One region of the Brachybacterium phenoliresistens genome, then DNA from elsewhere that is predicted to be linked to it. Evidence: predicted binding sites of a transcription regulator. Region 1 holds the regulator's gene; the other holds the start of a gene.
What was found. Region 1 encodes LexA, which represses DNA repair genes until DNA is damaged. Its sites were predicted from a motif close to TCGAACANNTGTTCGA; they were not measured.

Region 1 (8,581 bases):
GCCTCCGGGGAGCCGCTGCCCGCGGACGTGGATCGGGCGCTGCGCTCGGACGCCGTGTCCGTGCGCCTGTCCCCACCCGCGGAGGTCCGCAGCCTCGCCGATCGCGGGCAGGTGGTGGAGGTCCCCCTGCCCGAAGCAGCTCCCGACGGCAGCGCTGCCGACGGGAGCTGACCGGCTCCGCAGCGGACCCGCGAGGGCGGATTTGCGCGGGCGCGGACATGCGTGAGGGCGGGCAGGAGACCCCCGGTCTCCTGCCCGCCCTCCTGTCCGGTCGCGCCGGACGAATGCTCAGAGGGGGCGGACCTGCTCGGCCTGCGGGCCCTTGTCGCCCTGCGCCACCTCGAACTCCACCCGCTGGCCCTCTTCGAGGGAGCGGTATCCATCCATGTCGATCTTGCTGTGGTGCACGAAGACGTCGGCTCCGCCCCCATCGATCTCGATGAAGCCGTAGCCCTTCTCAGCGTTGAACCACTTGACCGCGCCCTGCGCCATATCTTTCACTTTCCTTCTGGTCCGTCGACGATCGCGGTGCGATCCCGAAGTCGCGTGAGCATGTCCCGCTTCAGGAGAAGCGAGCTGAACGCATCAGGCGCGAGACCCGTGCTGCACCCGCGGGCGACATCACCGGAACTGTCCTGCTGGTCGTACTGCACTGCAACGAGACCATTGTCCCACGATCGTGGCTCATTTCACGTCGAGAGAGCGGCTGAGCCATAACGAAGGCGTAACAAACCCGCAGGCAGCGTCGCGGAGGTCAGGACGGGGAGCGGCCGGGGTCCGGATCGTCGTCCTGGCGCGCGAGGAACCGCTCGAAGTGATCGCCGATCTCGTCGGCGGTGGGCAGATCCATGGTGGTGGCGATCCCGTGCACGGAGCCGTCCCCGGCGACCGCGTCGTACTGCTCCTCGAGCGCGGAGACCACCGCGCCGATCTCCTCGTTCCCCTCGAGCGTGCCGGCCAGCGCGGAGGAGGCCGCATCGGTCAGGTCCCCCAGCTCCACGAGCGGGAGCTCGAGACCGGCCGCCTCGCTCACGCGGCGCAGCAGGGCGAGGGCCCCCGCCGGGAAGTCGGTGCGGGTGAGGTAGTGGGGGATCTGGGCCGCGTATCCCATCGCCCGATGGCCGGCCCGCTCCAGCTCCTTCTCGAGCAGAGCGCCGAAGCTCGCCGGGACCAGCACCTCCGTCTCCTCCTGACCCTCGGCATCGGCCGAGGAGAGGGACCCGTCGTTGGCATGCGCGATGAGGGCGATCGGCCGCGTGTGCGGGACGGCCATCGGGTAGGCCTCCATGCTCACGACCTGATCGACCTCGAAGAACTCCACGAGGTCGATGATGGCCTGCGCCAGGCGCTGCCACTGCAGGTCCGGCTCCGGGCCGTCCAGGAACAGGAAGGGACGATCCGACTCGTCGTACATCAGGTACAGCGCCATCTCGGGGATGTCCACGGAGGCGTAGGACCGGCCGTCGAACACGGCCTGCGGGCGCGAGCCGCGATAGTCCACGAGCTCATCGGCCTCGAAGGTCACCAGACGGACATGCCGCAGGGAATCGCGCAGGTACGTCGCGGCGATGCGGCAGGCGTTCCCGGCATCGACCATGCCCGGCAGGGCATGCACCAGCGTCAGCCTGCCGCGCGGCACCGCCGCCACGACATCGGCCGAGGCGTAGGAGTACAGATCCCGCGGGTCGCGCATGTCCACCTCCTCCGCCGGTCGGGGCGTGCGTCGCACGCACCCAGGAGCATCCACCATAATGGATCACCGTGTTCGCGCGCGGGGCGTCCCGGCCCTCGCGCGCGCGGACGCACGACCGCGGCCTGCAGCTCTCAGGGGGACCTCAGCATTGGATGCCACCACCGCACAGATCGCCGCCGAGCAGGCGTACACGGACCAGCTCTACGCCCGCGTCGACGAGCTGATCGAGCAGGTCGAACGGAACCTCGAGCAGACCCAGGGATCCCAGAGCGCCTCGACCCATCAGAACCGCTCCGAGCGCGACGCCTTCATGGCCCTGTACGAGGACCGCCTGTCCCTGCTGCGCTCGGTGAGCCACAACGTCGTCTTCGGCCGGCTGGACACCGACGAGGGCCTGCGCCACTACATCGGCCGCATCAGCCTGTTCACCGCGGAGCGGGACCAGCTCCTGGTGGACTGGCGCGCCCCCGCGGCGGCCGCCTTCTACCAGGCGACCAGCATCGATCGCCTGGACGTGCGGCTGCGCCGCCACCTCATCACCCGCGGCCGGACCGTGGTCGGCCTCGAGGACGACGTCCTGGACCACGAGGTGCTGACCATGGGCGAGGACGTCGTGCTGCAGGGCGAGGGAGCCCTGCTGGCTGCCGTCTCCTCGCAGCGCACCGGTCGCATGGGCGACATCGTCGCCACCATCCAGGGCGAGCAGGATCGCATCATCCGCTCTGCCAACCGGGGCGTGCTGGTCGTCCAGGGCGGCCCCGGCACGGGCAAGACCGCCGTCGCCCTGCACCGTGCGGCCTACCTGCTGTACACGCACCGTCGCCGGCTCGAGCACACGGGCGTGCTGATCATGGCGCCCACGCACGGCTTCCTGCGCTACATCGAACGCGTGCTGCCGAGCCTGGGCGAGTCGGGCGTGGTGATGCTGACCCCGGGCGAGCTGTTCCCCGGCGTGAGCACGACCCTCCACGACACCGCGGAGGTCGCGCAGGTCAAGGGGCATCCGGACATGGCGGCGCTGCTCGCGCGCGCCGTGAAGAACCGCCAGCGGGTCCCGGACGAGGACGTGCCGATCACGATCGACGGCACCCGGTTCTCGCTCACGACCCGGGACATCGCCGAGGCCCGCCGCGAGGCCCGCGCCTCGCACAAGCCGCACAACGCCGCCCGCGCGGTCTTCGTGCGCGCCGCCCTGGACCGCCTGGCCACCGCCTACGAGAAGGCGCTGCGGGCGAGCGGGCAGACAGTGCTGCCCGAGGACCGCCCGCAGATCCTCGCCGACCTGCGCGCCGAGCGGGACGTGCGCGTCGCGCTGAACCTCGCCTGGATGCCCTACACCCCCGAGTCCTTCCTGCGGATCCTGCTGGCCCACCCCGAGCGGCTGCGCGCGGCCGCGCCGCGCAGCCTGCGCCCCGCGATGCTGCAGCACCTGGTGCGCCCCAAGGACTCCCCCTGGACCATCGAGGACGTCCCGCTGCTGGACGAGGTCGCCGAGCTCCTGGGCGAGGACGACTCGGTCTCGCGCGCGGAGGCGGAACGACGCCGCGAGAAGCGCAGCCAGGACGTCAGCTACGCGCGCGAGGTCCTGGAGAACGTGGACACCTCCGGGATGGTCCGTGCGGAGGACCTCGCCGACCAGGTCGCCCGGGTGCGCGACGGCCGCACGCTGGCCGAACGGGCGCGGTCCGAGCGGGACTGGACCTACGGGCACATCGTGGTGGACGAGGCCCAGGAGCATTCGCCGATGATGTGGCGCGCCCTCATGCGCCGCAACCCGACCAAGTCCTTCACGGTCGTCGGGGACGTCGCCCAGACCTCCTCGGCGGCCGGGACCTCCTCCTGGGAGGCGGTGCTGGCCCCCTATGTCGAGGACCGCCTCCAGGTGGAGCACCTCACGGTCAACTACCGCACCCCGCGACGGGTCATGGATGCCGCCCAGCGCATGGCCGAGCGCCACGACCTCCCCGTCACGGCGGTCTCCTCCGTGCGCGAGGGCGAGCTGGATCCCGTGCTGCGCCCTGCGCGGGCGGGGCAGCTCGCCGACGAGGTGGTCCGCGCGGTGCGCGACCAGCTCTCGGCCGATACCGGGCGCATCGCCGTGATCGTCGAGGCCGATCAGGTGAGCGAGCTGGTGGCGGCGCTGCGCGCGCAGGAGGGGCTGCCGCGCGTGGGCTCGGGAAGCGCGGGCGTGGACGACGAGGTGGCGGTGATGTCGCCGCAGGACGCCAAGGGCCTGGAGTTCGACGGCGTCGTCGTGGTCGAGCCGGCGCGGCTCGTCTCGGACGGCGTGCACGGGGCCGGTGATCTGTATGTGGCGATGACCCGCCCGACGCGGCGGCTGGACGTCGTGCATGCGGCACCGCTGCCGGCCGGCCTGGAGGGCTGAGGGCCCCGCCCCCCGGGCGTCCCGGGCCGGGACGAAGGATCGGCGGCCGCGGCTTCCCCTCCGCGACCGCCGATCCGGTCGGCGCCTCGTGAGGCGCCAGCAGACATCTTATGCATGAACCGGACGGGCTCGCGCACGATTCCCGGATCCGGACCCCTCAGACGCCGGATGCACCCCCGGCCGCCTCGGCGCGCAGCCGCGCGATCGCGGCCTCGAAGTCGTCCAGCGATTCGAAGGACTGGTACACGCTCGCGAAGCGCAGGTAGGCCACCAGGTCGAGATCCTGCAGCGGCTGGAGGATCGCGAGGCCCACCTCGTGCGCCTCGATCTCCGCCTGGCCGCGCTGGCGGATCGCGTCCTCGACGCGCTGGGCCAGCACCGCGAGCTGGTCATCGCTGACCGGCCGGCCCTGGCAGGCCTTGCGCACCCCGGAGATCACCTTGGACCTGCTGAAGGGCTCGCTCACCCCGGATCGCTTCACGACCGAGAGGGAGGCGGTCTCCACGGTGGAGAACCGGCGGGAACAGGCGGTGCACTGACGGCGGCGACGGATGGTCGCGCCGTCGTCAGAGGTCCGGGAGTCGACGACGCGCGAGTCAGGATTGCGGCAGAACGGGCAGTGCACCCGTCCAGCCTACCGGCAGCGCGCCGCGCCGCCCTCACTTCTGCGCGGTGACCCCCTGCGGCAGGACGATCTCCTGGCCTGCGGTCAGACGCGGGGTCTCCATCCCATTGAGGCGACGGACCTCCTCGACGAAGGCCTGGGGCTCGACACCCTCGGGCGCATAGGACTCGGCATAGGCCCACAGGGTGTCCCCGGACTCGACCGTCACCACGGGGCCGTGCTCGGTCGCACCGGCGAAGGCCCAGGGGCCGCCGGCGAAGAGGAGCAGCGCGAGGGCGACGAGCACGCCGAGGACGAAGGCGGCCCCGGTGACGAGCACCCGCCCCCGGCGGGTCAGCTCGAGTCGAACACGCGGTCGAGGGGTAGCGTCGACGGCGGCGGCATCCCGGGTGGGAAGGGAAAGGATCGTGGCCATGTCCGAACTCCTGTTCGATCGAATACGTGTACGACTGTAGGCCCCCGCGGCGCGACACGCAAGAACATGTCGAACACATGTTTGGTGACAGCGCCTCCAGCGCCTACTGTTGTTCGTGGGATCACTCCACCAGGAGGGTCCGACATCCGAAGCCGCGGTCGAACGCCAGGAGGCCCCGCCATGTCGCCGAGCAGCACCAGCACCCCGGAGGCGGAGGACGCCTCCGCGACGGCGGGCCTCACCCATCGCCAGCGCCGGATCCTCGAGGAGATCGCCGCCGCGATCGCCGATCACGGCTACCCGCCCACCATGCGGGAGATCGGCGACGCCGTCGGCCTGACCTCGTCCTCCTCCGTCGCGCACCAGCTCGGGGTCCTCGAGCGCAAGGGCTTCCTGCGCCGGGACCCCAAGCGCCCCCGCGCCATGGAGATCGTGCTCCCGGACGAGAGCGGCGAGCCCGAGCTCTCCCCCGGCGAGCCGATGCCGAGCACCGTGGGCGTCCCCGTCCCCCTGGTGGGCCGCATCGCCGCGGGCGTGCCGATCACCGCCCAGGAGCAGGTCGAGGACGTCTTCACCCTCCCTCAGCAGCTCGTCGGGGACGGGGACCTCTTCCTGCTCCAGGTCGTCGGGGAGTCGATGATCGACGCCGCGATCTGCGACGGGGACTGGGTCGTGGTGCGCAGCCAGCCCGTCGCCCAGAAGGGCGAGATCGTCGCGGCCATGATCGACGGCGAGGCGACCGTGAAGACCTTCGCCCAGCGCGACGGCCACGTCTGGCTGATGCCGCACAACCCGTCGTTCGCGCCGATCCTCGGCGACTCCGCCGAGATCCTCGGCAAGGTCGTGGCGGTGCTGCGAGCGGTCTGAGACGCGTCTGCGCGCCGCACCCGCCGGGGGGCCGACCCTCCGGGGCCGGCCGCGAAGATCAGCCGACCGCGGGGTCAGCCGGCTGCGGGGTCAGTCGGACACGGGGTCAGCCGGACGCGGCGAGGCGACCGAGGGCCTGGAGCGCGACCTGCGGGTCCCGGGTCTGCCACAGCGGCGGCATCGCCTGCACCAGGAACGAGCCATAGCGCTTGGTCATCAGGCGCGGATCCAGCACCGCGACCATCCCCCGGTCCTCCGCCGTCCGGATCAGCCGGCCGGCGCCCTGGGCCATGAGCAGGGCGGCGTGCTGCGCCGAGATCGACATGAAGGCGTTCCCGCCGCGCTCGGAGATCCGCTCCTGCCGCGCCGCCACCAGGGGCTCGTCCGGCCGCGGGAACGGGATCCGGTCGATGGTGACCAGGCGGCAGGCACGACCGGGCACGTCCACGCCCTGCCACAAGGTGATGGTGCCGAACAGGCTCGTCGCATCGTCGGCGGCGAAGGCGCGCACGAGGTTGGACATGGAGTCCTCGCCCTGCACCCCCACGGGAAGGTCCGTGCGGGCCCGCACGTGCTCGGCGGCGAGCTCCGCCCCGCGGCGCGAGGAGAACAGGCACAGCGCACCGCCGCGGGAGGCCTCGATGAGCTCGGTCAGGTGATCGAGCATGTCCAGGGACGGGCCCTCCCGACCGGGCTGCGGCAGGTGCGAGGCGATGTAGAGGATGCCCTGGCGCGGGTAGTCGAAGGGGCTGCCCACATCGAGGCCGGCCCAATGGCTCGCGTTCCGGGCGCCGCCGCGCCGATCCGGGTCCTGGCGGTCCGCAGCACGCAGGCCCACCGCGCCGGCAGGCTGCTCGAAACGCCCGCCGAGGGCCAGGGTGGCCGAGGTCAGCACCGCGGTGCGCTCCTCGAGGATCGCTCCGCGCAGCGCCGTGGCCACGGACATGGGGGCGATGGTGAGGCTGGTGCGCCCCGTCGCATCGGACCGGGAGATGGCCACGACATCGTCCTCGTCCGGGGTCACGGCACGTTCGCAGACGTCGATGATCTCCTGCAGGATCGACCGGACGGCCTTGCGGGCGCCCGCGGTCCCCGCGAGCGACTCGTCCCCGGCCTCCTTGGCATCCGCATGCGCCCCGCGCGCCTCGGTGCGCAGCGTGGTCAGCGCATCGGACATGCGCGCGGGAAGGTCGCCGATGACGCGGCCGTCGGGCATCTCCTCCAGGGCCGCGCGCAGCTCCTCCCCGGCGTCGTCGAGGGCGGTGGCGGCCACCCCCAGCGACCTCAGCTCGCGGACGGCGCCGCGCACCATGCCCGGGGAGAGGTGCTCGGTGATGGCGCTGGTGACGCGGGAGGCGAGATCGTGGGCCTCGTCGAGCACGACCACATCGTGCTCGGGGATGATCCCGTGGCGGTCGAACGCGTCCACGGCCAGCAGGGCATGGTTGGTCACGATCACATCGACCTCGCGGGCGACCTCGCGGCTGCGCTCGGCGAAGCACGACTGCACCAGCGGGCAGGTCTGCCCCAGGCACTGGTTGCCGGTGACCGAGACCTGCCGCCAGGCGCGGTCGGAGACGGGCGCCTCGAGGGAGTCGCGGTCCCCCGTGTCGGTCTCCTCCGCCCAGCTGCGCAGGCGCTTGACCTGATCGCCCAGCCGCTCGCCGCGCTCTCCCCCGCGGGCGGCGGACTCCGCGAACAGTGCCCCGGGCTCGAGATCGCTGGGGTACCCGCCCTCCATCTTGTGCTTGCACAGATAGTTGCTGCGGCCCTTGAGCAGCGCGAAGGTGGGCCGCCGCGGCAGATGATCGGCCAGCGCCTCGACGATCCGCGGCAGGTCCTTGCGGATGATCTGGCTCTGCAGGGCGATGGTGGCGGTGGAGACGACCACGGGCCGCTCCCCGGTGACCGCGTGATGCAGCGCGGGCACGAGGTAGGCCAGCGACTTCCCGGTGCCGGTCCCGGCCTGGACCAGGAGGTGCCGCCGCTCGCGCATCGCCACGTCGACGGCCTCTGCCATCCGCGCCTGACCTGGGCGTTCGCTGCCGCCGATGGCGTCGATCGCCCGGGCCATGAGGGTCTTCACGTCGATGGCGACATCGGTCTCGTCCGGGGCGGTGGGCATTGCTCAAGCCTAGCTCCGTCCGGGCCCGCGCCCGGGGATGAGAGAGCCGTGCGGAGCGTCGCCGTGGACACATCCGGGAGCGCTGCGGCGGCACGACGACCGCGCGGCGGGCCCGGGATCCCGGGCCCGCCGCGCGGGGATGGTCGCGGGCTCTCAGGCCACGTGCACGGCCTGCGCCTGCAGCTCCGCGGCGAGCGCCGCATCGACCCGGGCATGCAGGCGGGTCCCCTCGCTGCGGTGCTCCTCGTCCAGGACCTCCCCGCTGGAGTGGGCCCGGGAGATGAGATCGCCGCGGGTGTACGGCACGAGCAGGTCCACCTCGACCTCCGGGCGAGGGAGGCGGTCGGCGATGAGCTGGCGCAGCTCCTCGATCCCCTCCCCGCTGCGGGCGGAGACGACGATGCAGTCCTCGACCTGGCTGCGCAGCCGCGCGATGGTCTCGGGCTCGGCGATGTCGGCCTTGTTCAGGA
Region 2 (8,581 bases), on a different contig from region 1:
TCCTCAGACGGCGTCGCGCGGCGCCGGGCCGACCTCGTCGGCCTCGACGATCCGGTAGGCGTAGCCCTGCTCGGCGAGGAAGCGCTGGCGGTGCGCGGCGAAGTCCTGGTCCACGCTGTCGCGGGTGACCACGGTGTAGAAGTGCGCGGAGCGCCCGTCGGACTTGGGCCGCAGCAGCCGCCCCAGGCGCTGGGCCTCCTCCTGGCGCGAGCCGAAGGCTCCGGAGACCTGCACCGCGACCGAGGCCTCCGGCAGGTCGATCGAGAAGTTCGCGACCTTGGAGACGACCAGGCGGTCGATCTCGCCGCCCCGGAAGGCGTCGAACAGCTCCTGGCGCCTCCTCACGCTGGTGCGGCCGGTGATGAGCTCGGCCCCCAGGCGCTGCGCGATCTCCTCGAGCTGGTCGAGGTACTGGCCGATGACCAGCATCGGCTCGCCCACATGGCGCCGGGAGACCTGCTCGACGACGTCCACCTTGCGGGGGTGGCAGGCCGCCAGCCGGGCCCGGTCCGTCGGCTCGGCCATCGCGTACGCCATCCGCTCGGACTCGCGCAGGTCCACTCGCACCTCGGTGCACTCGGCCGGGGCGATGTAGCCCTGGCTCTCGATGTCCTTCCACGGGGCGTCGTAGCGCTTGGGGCCGATGAGCGAGAACACCTCGTCCTCGCGGCCGTCCTCGCGCACCAGCGTCGCGGTCAGGCCCAGGCGGCGGCGGGCCTGCAGGTCCGCGGTCATCCGGAACACCGGCGCCGGCAGCAGATGCACCTCGTCGTAGACGATGAGTCCCCAGTCGCGGGCGCTCATCAGCTCCAGATGGGGATGCACGCCCTTCCGCTTGGTGGTGAGCACCTGGTAGGTGGCGATGCTGACGGGCCGGATCTCCTTGCTCGCCCCCGAGTACTCGCCGATCTCCTCCGGGGTGAGGGTGGTGCGGGCCAGCAGCTCGGCCCGCCACTGCCGGGCCGAGACGGTGTTGGTCACGAGGATCAACGTGGTGCGGCCCATGGCCGCCATCGCCCCGGCCCCCACCAGCGTCTTCCCGGCGCCGCAGGGGAGCACGACCACGCCGCTGCCACCGTGGCGGAAGGCGTCCACGGCCTCGGCCTGGTACGGGCGCAGCTGCCAGCCGTCCTCCGCGAGGCCGATGGGATGGGACTCGCCGTCGACGTAGCCGGCGAGATCCTCGGCGGGCCAGCCGATCTTCAGCAGGGCCTGCTTGAGGGCGCCGCGCTCGGAGGGATGGACTGCCACGGTCCGCTCGTCGATCCGGGCGCCGAGCATGCCGGCGATCCGGCGGGAGCGGACGACCTCCTCGAGCACCGCGCGGTCCAGCCCGTGCAGCACCAGGCCGTGCGCGGCATCGGCCCGCAGCTGCAGGCGGCCGTAGCGGTCCATCGTGTCCGCGACGTCGATGAGCAGGGCGTGGGGGACGGGGTAGCGGGAGTTCTCGACGAGGGCCGCCACGACGCTCTCCGCGTCGAACCCGGCCGCGCGCGCGTTCCACAGCCCCAGGTTCGTGATCCGGTAGGTATGGATGTGCTCCGGGGAGCGCTCCAGCTCGGCGAAGGCGGCGATCGCGGCCCGCGCCTGCTGCGCCTGCGGATGCCCCACCTCGAGCAGGAGGGACTTGTCGCTCTGGACGATGAGGGGGCCGTCGGTCATCGCACCAGGCTACGGCGTGCGATGGGCGACGGCCCCCGGGAGGTGATCAGATCATCGGCGCCGACCGGGTCAGCGGGCGGCCTCCGGATCGGGCAGCTCGCGGCGGCTCAGGCGCTCGTACATCCCCAGCGTGAACAGGTACCCCAGCGGGATCGACACGACCAGCGTGACCACCAGGATCCCGCCGACGTACGAGATCGCCATCAGCACGAGGTAGGCCACGAGCGAGGCGCCGATGTTGTTCTTGACCAGCGTGAAGCTCTCCTTCATCGCCTCCACCGGCGAGGCCCCGCGCGACGCGGCGGCCGGGGCGAACAGCAGCAGCAGAGCGGCCACGAGGCCCGGGAGGTAGAACAGCACGCTGCCGACGAGCACGATCAGCCCCGTCAGCAGGAACGTCAGGACGACGCGGCCGGTGCCGATGAAGCCCTGGCCCACCGTGGGGCGGCGCAGCTCGAGGATGCTCTGCCCGACGCGGTAGACGCCCGAGGCCCACACCACCGTGACCGGCACCAGGAGCAGGAGGATCCCGAAGAAGGCGGCATAGGCGCCGAGCATGCCGCCGACCATCACGGACTCGTCGGGCTCGCTCCCCGGGGTCATGGTCGCGAAGACGGCCGCCATGATGCCGAACATCGCGGCCATGGCGATGCCCGTGATCACCGCCATCAGGATGCCGTAGACGACGCCCGGGACGACGACCGCCGCCACGTTGGTGCGCAGCGTGTTCCACGCGAAGCCGAACCCGGCGCTGATGTCGTCGCCCAGCGAGGTGCCCGGGGCCGGGCGCGGCGCCCCGCCGGGCTGCGCGGGAGCCTGCTGGGCCGGCTGCGTGTACGGGGAGCCGGGGCCCGGCTGGGCGTACGGCGAGCCCGCGGCGGGCGGGGCGAAGGGGTCGTTCCCGGCGGTCCCCGGAGCCGGGGACGGGGCGGGCTGGGCATAGGGGTCGCCGGCCGAGGGCTGGCCGAACTGCGGCGGCTGGGATGCGGAGCTCATGCGTGTCCTTGATCGAACGTGTCCAGGGGAGAGGTCCGCCACAGACTACGGCGCGCGCTCGCGCGCGCGAAACCGCATCCGCCCGCCGCGACGCCGCCCCCGCCTGCATCGTCGCGTGCGGACGGGGTCGCGGGATCTCACGGGATGGGCCCGACATGGGCGCCAGCCCCTCCCGGCGACCGGGGAACCTAGAATGGGGCCCGATGGCCGGGGTGCCGCCGTGCGGAACGACGCCGGCACACCTCCGTGCACCCCGCCGACAGGTCCTCGACCCAAGGAGAATCCATGGCAACCTTCGCCGCATCCCCCGCCAACGCTGCCGATATCGGCGTCACCGGTATGGCGGTGATGGGCTCGAACCTCGCGCGCAACCTGGCGCGCAACGGGTTCAAGGTCGCGATCCACAACCGCAGCGTCGGCAAGACCGAGAAGGTCATCGACTCCTACGGCGACGAGGGCGAGTTCTTCCCGTCCGAGTCCACCGCGGACTTCGTCGCCTCGCTGCAGAAGCCGCGCGTCGCGATCATCATGGTGAAGGCCGGCGGCCCCACCGACGCCGTCATCGATGAGCTCGCCGAGCACATGGAGGAGGGCGACATCATCGTCGACGCGGGCAACGCCCTGTTCTCCGACACCCGCCGCCGCGAGGCCGCGCTGCGCGAGAAGGGCCTGCACTTCGTGGGCACCGGCGTCTCCGGCGGCGAGGAGGGCGCGCTCAACGGCCCGTCCATCATGCCCGGCGGCACCAAGGAGTCCTACGACCGCCTCGGCCCGATGTTCGAGAAGATCTCCGCGCACGTGGACGGCGTCCCCTGCTGCACCCACGTCGGCGCCGACGGCGCCGGCCACTTCGTGAAGATGGTCCACAACGGCATCGAGTACGCCGACATGCAGGTCATCTCCGAGGCCTACGACCTCATGTCCAAGGCGCTGGGCAAGCCCGCCTCCGAGATCGGCGACGTCTTCGCCGAGTGGAACAAGGGCGACCTCGAGTCCTTCCTCATCGAGATCACCGCCGAGGTCCTCCACCACACCGACGCCACCTCCGGCAAGGCCTTCGTGGACGTCATCCTCGATCAGGCCGCCCAGAAGGGCACCGGCGCCTGGACCGTGCAGACCGCGCTCTCCCTGGGCGTCCCGGTCACCGGCATCGCCGAGGCCACCTTCGCCCGCTCCGTCTCCGGCTCCGTGCCGCAGCGCGAGGCCGGCCGCGCGGTCCTCCCGGCCGAGACCCAGGACCTCGCCGTCCTGGACGAGGCCTCCTTCATCGACGACCTGCAGAAGGCGCTGTACGCCGCGAAGCTCGTGTCCTACTCGCAGGGCTTCGACGAGATCTCCGCCGGTGCGCAGGAGTACGGCTGGGACATCGACCTGGGCGCCATGGCCCGCATCTGGCGCGGCGGCTGCATCATCCGCGCGAAGTTCCTCAACCGCATCACGGAGGCGTACGAGCGCAACGCGACCCTCCCGCTGCTGCTGGCCGACGAGTACTTCACCGCCGAGATCACCAAGTGCATCCCGGCCTGGCGCCGCGTGGTGGCCTTCGCCGCCGCCAACGGCATCCCGGTCCCGGTGTTCTCCTCGACCCTGTCCTACTACGACGCGGTCCGCGCCGAGCGTCTGCCGGCCGCCCTGGTCCAGGCGCAGCGCGACTTCTTCGGCGCGCACACCTACAAGCGCGTCGACGGCGAGGGCACCTTCCACGTCGAGTGGTCCGAGGATCGTCGCGAGACCAACCAGGACGCCTGATACACCCCTGCCCGGGGTCCCCTGCGGGATCCCGGGCGCCGGGCCTCCCGCGAGGCCCCGGAGCATGAGAAGAGCCCGGACCGCTGAGGTCCGGGCTCTTCTGTCTGCCGTCGTGCGGTCAGTACGTGGACATCGTGCCCACGGAGGCGACCAGCACCACCTGGACGATGATCAGGATGATCGCGAGGACCCAGCAGATCACGAGGACGATCCACGCCCACTTGGTGAACTTCTGGGCGGTCAGGGGCTCGGTGTCGGCCTTGAGGTAGCCGAGGAGGCCGAGGATGCCGGGAAGCACGCCACCGCAGACGAAGCCCACGATCGTGACGATGAGGGCCTTCTTCTTGATGGACTCGATGTCGGCGGAGGGGGAGAAGTTGGTCATGGTTGGTCCCTTCAGGGTCGGGCGGCGAGCCTGCCGCTCTGGCTCTGTGAGTCGCCGTGGCTCGGGTCCGCTCGGCGCAGTACCTGAGCATAACCCTGAGAAGGTCCTGAGCCCATGGGGAGGAGTCCCCATGGACGCCTGATCGGGAGGCCATCGGGAGGTCAGCGGGAGCGCGGCGGGGGACGATCGCGCAGCGGACAGGCGGACGATTGTTCCCGATGGATGGAATTTCCGATGTCAAGTCCTGCTGTGAAATGGTGGAAAAAGGGGTTCTGGGGAGGATGAGTGCGGAAGTCCTGCGCTCGGGAGTGAGGATTCCGGCCACCATGACGTCCCAGGTGGCGAGCCGATCCGCGGCGGGCATCCGGATGGGGAGGAGGGGAGTGCGGCGATTGTCCACAGAGGGTGTGTGATGCCTTCCGTTCACGATGTGAGGGGTGTAGGCTGGGTTTCGAACAGGCAATCGAAATGGCCGCGACGAGGCTGCCGTCGAGCTGGGGGAGGGGTGGTCGGGATGTCGGAGGATCGGATCCCGGGCGTGTCCGACGCCGCCTCGCGGGCTCGAGCCTCTGCCGCTCCGGGGCGTGCGCCGCGCCCGGCGTCCGTCGAGGCGTTCGTGGCCCAGGTGCCTGCGGAGATCCGCCGGGGTGCGGTGCGGCGGACGGTGTCGCGCGAGGCGCTGCCGGGCCGGGCGGGAGTCGCCGGGGATCCGCTGCTGTCCGGGGTCGCGAAGGCGGTGTGGGACATCGCGGCGAAGGAAGGGCCGTGGCTGGCGGAGAAGTACGCGGCGCTGTCGATGCTCTGGTGCGGCCCGGACGAGGATCCCGAGCCCGGACTGGACGGCGACTGCAACGCCCTGATCGCGGCGGAGGCGCTGCGGCTGACCGAGTCCCAGTCCGTCCACGAGATCCGCGACGCCCACCACGCGGTCACGAACTTCCCCTCCTGCCTGGTGCGCCTGGAGGGCGCGCAGTTCCCGGCGCCGTGGTTCCGGCGCATGCTGCGGATGACCCGGAGGCTGCGGGAGCTCTTCCAGCGCGGGATCGACGAGGTCGTCGCCGGCTGGGATCTGCACATGACGCCGGAGACCTTCGCGCGGCGTCTGCGCGCCCTGGTCGCCTGGGCGGAGACCCTCCAGCAGCAGGACGAGGAGCCGTTCCCGGTCGAGCGCAGCGTGACGGTCCAGGAGATCGGGGAGGGCCTGTCCTGCATGACGCTGACCGGCCCGACGCCCGAGATCCTCTCGGCGGCACGCCGTCTGGACATCGCAGCGCGGGCGGTGCAGGCCGCCCAGCGCGCCGCGCTGCAGACCGGCGGGGAGGTCCCGTGGGACCCCGACGGGACCGTGGCCTCGGCCGAGAAGCCGATGTCCCTGGCGACGCTGCGGTTCCTGCTGGCCACGCGCGCCGAGCCGGATACCGACGGCGTGGACGTGCCCGCGGACCGCTTCCGGGTCACCCTCACGGTGCCGGTGCTGACCATGCTCGGAGTCACCGAGGCCCCCGGGATGCTGGACGGGACGACGCCCGTCCCGGCGGAGCTGGCCCGCGCCCTCGCGGGGAGGGAGCAGGTCTGGTACCGCGTGCTCACGGATCCGGTGACGGGGGCGTTCCTCCCGCTGGCCCCGGGAACCTACCGGCCGACGGCCGCGATGCAGGAGCACCTGCGCCTGCGCGGGCCGCAGTGCGCCGTCCCGGGCTGCGCTCGGCCGGCCTCGCTGGCGGCGGAGTGCGATCACATCCAGGAGTTCCTGGCGGGCGGGGCGACCGCGATCGAGAACCTGCATTGGCTGTGCTGGTTCCACCATCAGGAGAAGACCGAAGGGCTCCTGGACCCCGACCGCCTGCCTCCGGCCACCGGTGCGGAGGGCGCCACGGCCGACGGCACGGTGGGCCCGGGCAGGACCCGGTGGCTGATCGGGAACCGGGACGGGCACCACGCCGTCCGCGACGTCCTCGACGACGTGGACCTCATCGGGACGATGACCGTGAAGGTGCTCGAACAGCACTTCCTCCACCATGCCCACGCCCTGTGCGACGCGGACTGCCGCCACTTCGGCCGCCCCATCCCGGAGGACGACGAGCCCGACGATCCGCCGCCCGGCGCGGACGGTCCCGGCGACGGACCCCGTCCCGGCAGTGATGACGATGACGTCGGCGGTGGCGGTGGTGACGGCGCCGGGGGCTGCCCCGGCCCCGACCCCGGCGCCGGCGGCGGAGGCCCCGGCCAGGTCACCCCAGCGTCACACGGTGCACGAGCACCGTGAACTCCTCGCCGTCGGCGGCGTCGCGGGCCCGCAGCCGGCCGCCGTCCAGGGCGAGGGGGAGGACCTGCCGCACGGCGATGCCGCCGCGGCCGTCGACGATCCCGATCCGCAGCTCGGCGCTGCGGGCGATGGCGTCGAGCAGGCGATCGGCCACGGGGACGGCGGTCTCGCCCGCATCGGCCGCCCGGATGCGCAGCACGGCCTCGGCGGGATCCAGCGGCAGCTCGGGGCCGATGTCCGTCGTGTCCTCCCGGTGGGCGCCGGGCAGGCGGTGGATCCGCTCCGGCGCGCTGACCGTGCCGTCGCGTCCCACCGCGACCCCCGACAGCCCGGTCCGCTCGATCGCGCGCATCACCGCGGCCGGCCCGGACATCGTCACCGCGACGGTCGGAGCGATGCGGTGCAGGTCCAGCGAGGCCGCCTCCGGATGCGAGACCACGATCGAGAGCACCTCCGCCTCCGCCGAGACGGCGGTCACCGCCGGGATCACGGCGACCCGGCCGTGGCGACGGCGCTCATCGCGCAGCAGCATCTCGAAGGCCTGCGGCACCGGGGTGCGGGACGCCTCGGCGAGCATCTCCTGCAGGGCATCGGGATCCGCCCCTGCGTCCAGGGCGCGGCGCACGGACTGCGGGGTGAACCGCAGCGTGAGCCCTCCTCCGCGGGAGACCGGCTCCGTCCACTGCTCGAGCACGGCCAGCCGCGGGGACGGCCGCCCCGGGATGACCGCGGTGAGGTCCGCGTCCAGGAGCACCTCGTCCACCGGCGCCGGGGCATGGCGGGCCAGGGCCTCGACCAGACGCGCATCGGCCTCCGCCTCCGGGAGCCCCTCCACCTCGGCGAGCGCGGCCCCGAGCTCGGACAGGACCCCCGCGAGGACCAGGCCCAGCGCCGCCGCCTCCTGGCGGAACGCCGTGACCTCCTGCTCGAGCACGGGGCGGGGGACCAGCGGATGGTGCCACGCCAGGGCCTCGACCAGGGAGCCCTCCTCGGCGGCGGCATCGGGCCGGTCCTGCCGCAGCCGGGCATGCAGATCCAGCAGGGAGCGGCGGCGCGCACGGCAGCCCGGGCGGCGGGTCACCGCGGAGAGCGCAGGCCGCACCGGACCCTGCGCATCCGAGGTGCCGACCAGGGACGGCAGGTCCTCGCTGCGGCACCAGCCCAGCACCAGCTCGGCCCAGCGCTGCTCGGCGGAGCGCTCGAGGAACAGATCCCAGTCCCGCGTGGGCTGCCAGGTCAGCCCGTCATGGCCGACGAGGCCCGCCGTCCAGCACGACTGCAGCACGGTGACGTAGTCGGAGAGGGGCGCATCGGCCTCCTCCGCGAGCCGGCGCAGCTCGCGCTGCGGCAGGCCGCCGCGGGTGAGCACCCCCGGGCCCTCCGCATCCCAGCGTCCGATGGTCCCGGCGATCCGCAGCGCCTCGAAGGCCGCATCGACCGCCTGCGCCGTCCGGGACCCGGCGAAGCGCTCGCGCACCTCGACGGCCTCGAGCCGCGGAGGTTCGGCCGCGAGGCGCCGATGC

Region 2: the regulator LexA is predicted to act here: its motif matches at 5,244-5,259, upstream of ABD234_RS09315 (HNH endonuclease signature motif containing protein).

Annotation. Positions count from the first base shown of each region.
Region 1 covers NZ_BAAAOW010000002.1:312,313-320,893, reverse strand. The annotation lists gene ABD234_RS05905 (spermidine synthase) at 1-171, shown strand, start outside; gene ABD234_RS05900 (cold-shock protein) at 289-492, opposite strand; gene ABD234_RS05895 (proteasome assembly chaperone family protein) at 755-1,693, opposite strand; gene ABD234_RS05890 (HelD family protein) at 1,842-4,079, shown strand; gene nrdR (transcriptional regulator NrdR) at 4,237-4,704, opposite strand; gene ABD234_RS05880 (LysM peptidoglycan-binding domain-containing protein) at 4,739-5,119, opposite strand; gene lexA (transcriptional repressor LexA) at 5,300-5,986, shown strand; gene ABD234_RS05870 (ATP-dependent DNA helicase) at 6,093-8,111, opposite strand; gene hflX (GTPase HflX) at 8,265-8,581, opposite strand, start outside.
Region 2 covers NZ_BAAAOW010000003.1:370,411-378,991, reverse strand. The annotation lists gene ABD234_RS09335 (DNA repair helicase XPB) at 4-1,662, opposite strand; gene ABD234_RS09330 (hypothetical protein) at 1,732-2,658, opposite strand; gene gndA (NADP-dependent phosphogluconate dehydrogenase) at 2,944-4,407, shown strand; gene ABD234_RS09320 (hypothetical protein) at 4,526-4,792, opposite strand; gene ABD234_RS09315 (HNH endonuclease signature motif containing protein) at 5,409-7,058, shown strand; gene ABD234_RS09310 (helicase-associated domain-containing protein) at 7,024-8,581, opposite strand, start outside.